3 regions of the Streptomyces sp. NPDC051561 genome follow, and region 1 is predicted to be linked to each of the others. Evidence: riboswitches for the same ligand, from Rfam matches in the RefSeq annotation. Region 1 holds a riboswitch; each other region holds the start of a gene.

Region 1 (2,182 bases):
CCAAGTCGACCTTCCGTGCCCCGGGCTCCCCGTGGACCAGCTGGTTCGCGCTGGCCTTCATCTTCATGGTCATCGTGCTGATGGGCCTCGACGAGGAGGGGCGCATCTCCCTCCTCGGAGCGCCCGTCTGGGCCCTGCTGCTCGGTGTCTCGTACCTGGTCATGAAGGCACGCGACCCCGAGAAGTTCGCCGCCCGCAAGTAGCAGCCGAGACTCTGCGTCTCACCATCCGGTCCCGTCCGTACCACTCCTCGGTACAGGCGGGACCGTTTGCATATCCTGGCGCCCATGCTGACCATTTCCCGCACCCTGCACGACCACATCGTCGCCCACGCGCGCGCCGACCACCCCGACGAGGCGTGCGGCATGGTCGCGGGCCCGGAGGGCACCGGCCGCCCCGAACGCTTCATCCCCATGCTGAACGCCGCCCGCTCGCCCACCTTCTACGAGTTCGACTCCGGCGACCTCCTCAAGCTCTACCGCGACCTCGACGACCGCGACGAGGAACCCGTCATCGTCTACCACTCCCACACCGCCACCGAGGCCTATCCCTCCCGCACCGACGTCACCTACGCCAACGAACCCGGCGCCCATTACGTCCTGGTCTCCACGGCCGACACCGACGGCCTCGGCGACTTCCAGTTCCGCTCCTACCGGATCGTCGACGGCGTCATCACGGAGGAAGAGGTCGAGGTGGTGGAGGGCTGACGGCGAACCCCGCCGCGTACCCCCCGGCCCGATCACCACGCACGCCCCGGGGCCCGGTCGCCCGCCGCCCGCGTCCCGGGTGAGAGACTGTGCCCCGACCAGGGCCGCAGGACCCAGGAAGCCGGTGTGAATCCGGCGCGGTCCCGCCACTGTGACCAGGCCCTTCGGGGCCCGGGAGCCAGGAACTGACCTGTTGCCCTCCATCCGGTAAAGGGGACGTGGAAATCCCCCAAGGAGGCACCTCCGCATGTCCTGGCGTACCCGTACCCAGATGGCTCTCATAGCCGCCGTCGCGCTCCCGCTCACCGCGTGCGGCATGACCACCACCCCCACCCCGGACGCCAGGGCCGCGCCCGCCGCCGGATTCCCGTACACCGTCGAGAACTGCGGCGTGAGGACCACCTTCACCAAGCCCCCGGCCCGCGCGCTGGCGATGAACCAGCACGCGACGGAGGTCCTGCTGGAACTGGGCCTCGCGAAGTCCATCACCGGCACCGCCTACCTGGACGACAAGGTCCTGCCGAAGTACGCCGCCGAGTACGGCAGGATCCCCGTCGTCGCCAAGGAGTACCCGGCCAAGGAGAAGCTCCTGGCCGCCAACCCCGACTTCGTGTACGGCGGTTACGCCTCCGCCTTCGACCCCAAGCAGGGCCGCGGCAGGGAGGACCTGAAGAAGTCGGGGATCGAGTCGCGGCTGAACATCGAGTACTGCACCAAGGGCAGCAGCGCGATCGACGACATCTACCGCGAAGTGGCCGAGACGGGACGGACGTTCGGGGTCGGGGCGCGCGCCGACACGTGGGTGGCGGACGCGAAGAAGACCATCGCGGACACCGAGAAGCAGCTCAAGGGCGTCAAGCCGGTCAGCGTCTTCGCGTACGACAGCGGCGACAAGACCGCATCGACCGCCGGCGGCAAGGGCATCGCCAACGAGATGATCACCCGTGCGGGTGGGAAGAACGTGATGGCGGACGTGCCGAAGTCGTTCACGGACGCGTCCTGGGAGCAGGTCGTCACGCGCAACCCCGAGGTCATCATGATCATCGACTACGGGTCGACGACCGTGGAACAGAAGAAGAAGCGGCTGCTCGACGACCCGGTCCTCAAGGACGTCCCGGCGATCAGGAACAAGAGGTTCGCGGTGATGCCGCTCTCCGAGCTGGTGGTCGGCGTGCGGGCGCCCGCCGCGATCGAGAGGCTGGCCCTTCAGCTGCACCCCGAGCTGAAGAAGTAGGGCGAAGAAGAAGGTGAGTTGCAAGACGCCGCCCGCCAAGGGCCCGCTCCGCTACACCCTGGTGCTCGGCGTCCTCGCCGCTGTCCTCGCGGCGGCGATGGTCGCCGGGCTGGCGCTCGGGCAGGTCCGGATACCCGCCGCGCAGGTGCTGGACATCGTCACCGGGGGAGCCGAACCGAGCCCGTTCCGCACGATCGTCCTCGACGTGCGGATGCCGCGCGTACTGCTGGGGGCGGTCGTC
Region 2 (2,182 bases), on a different contig from region 1:
CGGGGAGCGATCCGGTGGTGTACGTCGCGATGTGAGGCGGAACACGTGGTTCCGCAACTGCCCCGCGAACCGGGGCCGTTGCGGGCGCCACGCCACCAAGTGAGACGCCGATTGCGGCTTTTGCTGCGAATGGGGACCTTCGGCTCGCGCCGCGGGGACACCCGTTGGTCAAGGCCACGACCGATATGAACGACCATGGGTGGTTGATCCTTTCGTACTGCAGAGAGCGACCCCCCATGGCCTACGGCTCCCCGTTCCCGCCCGGCTCCCCGTACCCGCCCTCCCCCGAGGCCCCCTACGGCTACGACCCGTACGGCCGCCCGTACTCGGACAAGTCGAAGATCGTGGCCGGGGTGCTCCAGTTCTTCCTGGGTGCCTTCGGTATCGGCCGCTTCTACACCGGGCACATCGGCATGGCCATCGCCCAGCTGGTGACCTGCGGCGGCCTGGGCGTCTGGGCACTGATCGACGCCATCCTCCTGCTGGTCAGCGACGGCAAGACCGACGCCCAGGGTCGCGTCCTGCGCGGCTGACCCATGACCGGCGCCCCCTTGCGCAGCCCCGCGCGCCTGCTGCCCGTGCTCGTGACGGCGGCCGGGCTCGCGGGGCTCGTCTACGTCTTTGTGCACAGCCCCTACGACCCGGGTCAGCTGTTCCTGCGCTGCCCGTGGAAGCTGGTGACCGGGCTCGACTGCCCGGCGTGCGGCGGCACCCGGATGACGTACAGCCTGCTGCACGGCGATCTGCCCGGCGCGTGGCGCGCCAATCCGGTACTGCTGCTCGCCGCGCCCTGGGTGCTGTGGCTGTACGGGAGGTGGAGCGCGGCCACCGTGCGCGGCAGGCGCTACCGGGTCGCGCTCGGTACCAAAGGTGTGACCGCCCTGGTCTCGGTGGCGGCGCTCTGGACTCTCGTACGGAATCTGTAGGCCCCGCCGCCCGGGGCCCAGCGGCAGGCCCCGGCCCCTACGGGTCGGTAGAGTGTGCGAGTCGTCATCATGCCCGTACGGGAGAAGCCGGTGCGAATCCGGCACTGACCCGCAACCGTGATTCCCCCCGCGCGCGAACCCCGCCGCAGGGTGAAGAGTCGGAACGCCCGGCCCGCATGACTGGCTCGGCACCGTCGAGGTAGAGGTATACGGAGCCGGCGCCGCGGGGCCCGGAGAAGGGGTCCGTGCCCGGCCTCCCTTCAGGAGAGGCACCACCGCATCATGACCCTTCGCCGCAGCGCCGCAGCGCTCGCCGCCACCGCAGTTCTCGGCGCGGTGGCCGCCCCGGCCGCCGTCGCAGCGCCGACGCCGTCGCCGGTGGCGCTCCCCTCCGGTCTGTACGGCAAGGGCGACCCGACGTACGACGGTGTCTTCCGGCAGTCCCTGGCACTGCTCGCGCAGGACACCGTCGGGGTGAAGCCTGCCGCGAAGGCGGTGGACTGGCTGGTGGGCCAGCAGTGCGACAACGGCGGCTTCGCCGCCTACCGCGCGGACGCGGGCAAGGCCTGCGACCCCAAGGACCCGAAAGTCATGCTCGACAGCAACGCGACGGCCTCCGCGGTGCAGGCACTGAGCGCGCTCGGCGGGCAGGACGCCGCCGCGCAGAAGGCCGTGGGCTGGCTGAGGTCCGTGCAGAACGCCGACGGCGGCTGGCCCTATGTGCCGGGCACGCCGAGCGACGCCAACTCCACCTCGCTGGTGATCGGTGCGCTGGTCGCGGCCGGGGAGAAGCCCAAGGACATCAAGGGCAAGGACTGGAAGTCGCCGCTGGAGGCACTGCTGGACTTCCAGGTGAAGTGCGACGGCGACGCCTCCCACCAGGGCGCCTTCGCCTTCCAGCCGGACAAGGCCAAGAAGCTCTTCCCGAACGCCGACGCGACCGCCTCCGTGGTCACCGCGTCCGCGCTCAAGGGTCTGGTCGTGCAGGCGCCCAAGGCCGCCAAGGAACTCACCGTCGCGCCCGCCTGCAAGGACGGCATGACCACCCCCGAGGCCGCGGTGGCGGGCGGCGCCGACTACCTCTCCCGGACGCTGGAGAAGAACGGCTCGCACCTGAAGTCGGCGATGCCCGGCGCAGAGGACAAGCCGGACTTCGGCAACACCGCGGACGCCGTGGTGGCCCTGGCCGCCGGTGACTACAAGGCCGCCGCCGCCAAACCCGCCGAGTGGCTGGCCAAGAACTCCGCCGCCTGGGC
Region 3 (2,182 bases), on a different contig from region 1:
CGGCCCTTACGTACCCGCGCCACGTTGACGGCCCGGTGTCCCGCCCCTCGAAACGGGGTGGGGCACCGGGCCGTCGCCATGCACACTCCCTGCCATGGACATCCGCATCCGGGCCGCCCGGCCCACCGAATTCCCCGAAACCGGCGACCTCACCGCATCCGCCTACCTCGACGACGGCCTCCTCGGCGCCGGCGCCGAGGACCCGTACCTCCTGGTCCTGCGCGACACCCCGGCCCGCGCAGGCAAGGCCGACCTGCTGGTCGCCGTGGACACCGACGACACCCTCCTGGGCACGGTCACCTACGCCGCCCAGGGCAGTCCGCTACAGGACATCGGCCGGCCGGGGGAGGCCGAGTTCCGGATGCTGGCGGTCGCCCACCGGGCCCGCGGGCGGGGCGTCGGCGAGGCCCTGGTGCGGGAGTGCGTCGCGCGAGCGAGGGCCGAGCGGGGTGTCGTACGACTGGTGATGTCGACCCAGCCCGCCATGCTCGGGGCGCACCGGATCTATGAGCGCCTCGGCTTCACGCGCACCCCGGAACGGGACTGGGAACCGGTTCCCGGATTGAGCCTGTTGACGTACAAGATGACCCTCTGAGCCGCTTCCGCAAGGGAAGAGCCCCGGCGCGCGACACAAGATGTGGTGGGTGCATCACCCAGCACCCACCACATGTATGCTCATGGCTGCTGTCACCGCAGGGGAATCCGGTGCGAATCCGGAACTGTCCCGCAACGGTATGCCTTGTGCACATTTGCGCACGCCGAGTCCGAGCACCTGCCGACAGCCCGTCCGGTTCGACCGATCCGGACACCGATTCGTCCGGGCCTCGCGGTAGGGCCAGTGGACGCAAGGCGACGTACGCCCGTTTCCGGGCCGGCGTGCGCCCGTGCGCCCCTTCCTCCCGCCGCAGGCACGGCGCCGAGCGAGGGAGAGCCCCCACGTGACCATCGCGCCAGTCGACCCGGCCATCGCCGAGCAGCGTACGGACCACCAGGACCAGCAGGACGCCCCCGGCACCGCCCTCCTGCGCACCCTGACCGACCTGACCGCCGACCTGCCCGACACCGACCCCGGCCGGGTCGCCGCCGCCGCCCTCCGTGGGCGCCACGCGGGCTCGGACGCCGCCGAACTCCGGGAGCTCGCCACCGAGTCCGCCGCAGGTCTCATCTCCGAGGACCCGGCCTACTCGCGACTGGCCGCCCGCCTCCTCACCCGTACGATCCGGGACGAGGCCGCCACCCAGGGTGTGCACTCCTTCTCCGGCTCCGTCGCCGTCGGCCACCGCGAAGGGCTCATCGCGGACCGTACGGCCGGCTTCGTCAGCAAGCACGCGGCGGCCCTCGACGCACTGATCGACCTGGAGGGCGACGACCGCTTCGAGTACTTCGGCCTGCGCACCGTCTACAGCCGCTACCTGCTGCGCCACCCGATCACCCGCCAGGTCGTCGAGACCCCGCAGCACTTCATGCTGCGGGTGGCCTCCGGCCTCGCGCAGGACGACAGCGAGCGGGCTCTCGCCGAGGTCGCCTCCCTCTACCGGCTGATGAGCCGGCTGGACTACCTCCCGTCCTCGCCGACGCTCTTCAACTCCGGCACCCGCCACCCGCAGATGTCGTCCTGCTACCTCCTCGACTCCCCCGTCGACGAGCTGGACTCCATCTACGACCGCTACCACCAGGTGGCCCGCCTCTCCAAGCACGCCGGCGGCATCGGCCTCTCGTACTCCCGCATCCGCGCCCGCGGCTCCCTGATCCGGGGCACCAACGGGCACTCCAACGGCATCGTCCCGTTCCTGAAGACCCTCGACGCCTCCGTGGCCGCCGTGAACCAGGGCGGCCGGCGCAAGGGTGCCGCCGCCGTCTACCTGGAGACCTGGCACGCGGACATCGAGGAGTTCCTGGAGCTCCGCGACAACACCGGCGAGGACGCCCGCCGTACGCACAACCTGAACCTCGCGCACTGGATCCCCGACGAGTTCATGCGCCGGGTCGACCAGGACGGCCCGTGGTCCCTCTTCTCCCCCGCCGACGTGCCCGAGCTGGTCGACCTGTGGGGCGACGAGTTCGACGCCGCGTACCGCAAGGCGGAGGCGGCGGGCCTGGCCCGCAGGACCATTTCCGCCCGGGAGCTCTACGGCCGCATGATGCGCACCCTCGCGCAGACCGGCAACGGCTGGATGACCTT

Evidence for each region. A riboswitch is a leader RNA that binds a small molecule or an ion and turns the genes downstream of it on or off. The one in region 1 is predicted to bind cobalamin.
Region 2: it holds a riboswitch for cobalamin, as region 1 does, so the genes downstream of both, ACIA73_RS10045 (prenyltransferase/squalene oxidase repeat-containing protein) here and ACIA73_RS33550 (ABC transporter substrate-binding protein) in region 1, are expected to answer to the same signal.
Region 3: it holds a riboswitch for cobalamin, as region 1 does, so the genes downstream of both, ACIA73_RS05675 (ribonucleoside-diphosphate reductase subunit alpha) here and ACIA73_RS33550 (ABC transporter substrate-binding protein) in region 1, are expected to answer to the same signal.

The regions. Positions count from the first base shown of each region.
Region 1 covers NZ_JBITDM010000022.1:29,237-31,418, reverse strand. The annotation lists gene ACIA73_RS33560 (amino acid permease) at 1-203, shown strand, start outside; gene ACIA73_RS33555 (Mov34/MPN/PAD-1 family protein) at 288-707, shown strand; cobalamin riboswitch at 791-916, shown strand; gene ACIA73_RS33550 (ABC transporter substrate-binding protein) at 955-1,941, shown strand; gene ACIA73_RS33545 (FecCD family ABC transporter permease) at 1,955-2,182, shown strand, end outside.
Region 2 covers NZ_JBITDM010000003.1:419,661-421,842, forward strand. The annotation lists gene ACIA73_RS10030 (MBL fold metallo-hydrolase) at 1-35, shown strand, start outside; partial or broken gene ACIA73_RS10035 (TM2 domain-containing protein) at 243-533, shown strand; gene ACIA73_RS10040 (DUF2752 domain-containing protein) at 537-926, shown strand; cobalamin riboswitch at 968-1,117, shown strand; gene ACIA73_RS10045 (prenyltransferase/squalene oxidase repeat-containing protein) at 1,209-2,182, shown strand, end outside.
Region 3 covers NZ_JBITDM010000002.1:297,324-299,505, forward strand. The annotation lists gene ACIA73_RS05670 (GNAT family N-acetyltransferase) at 95-595, shown strand; cobalamin riboswitch at 662-795, shown strand; gene ACIA73_RS05675 (ribonucleoside-diphosphate reductase subunit alpha) at 939-2,182, shown strand, end outside.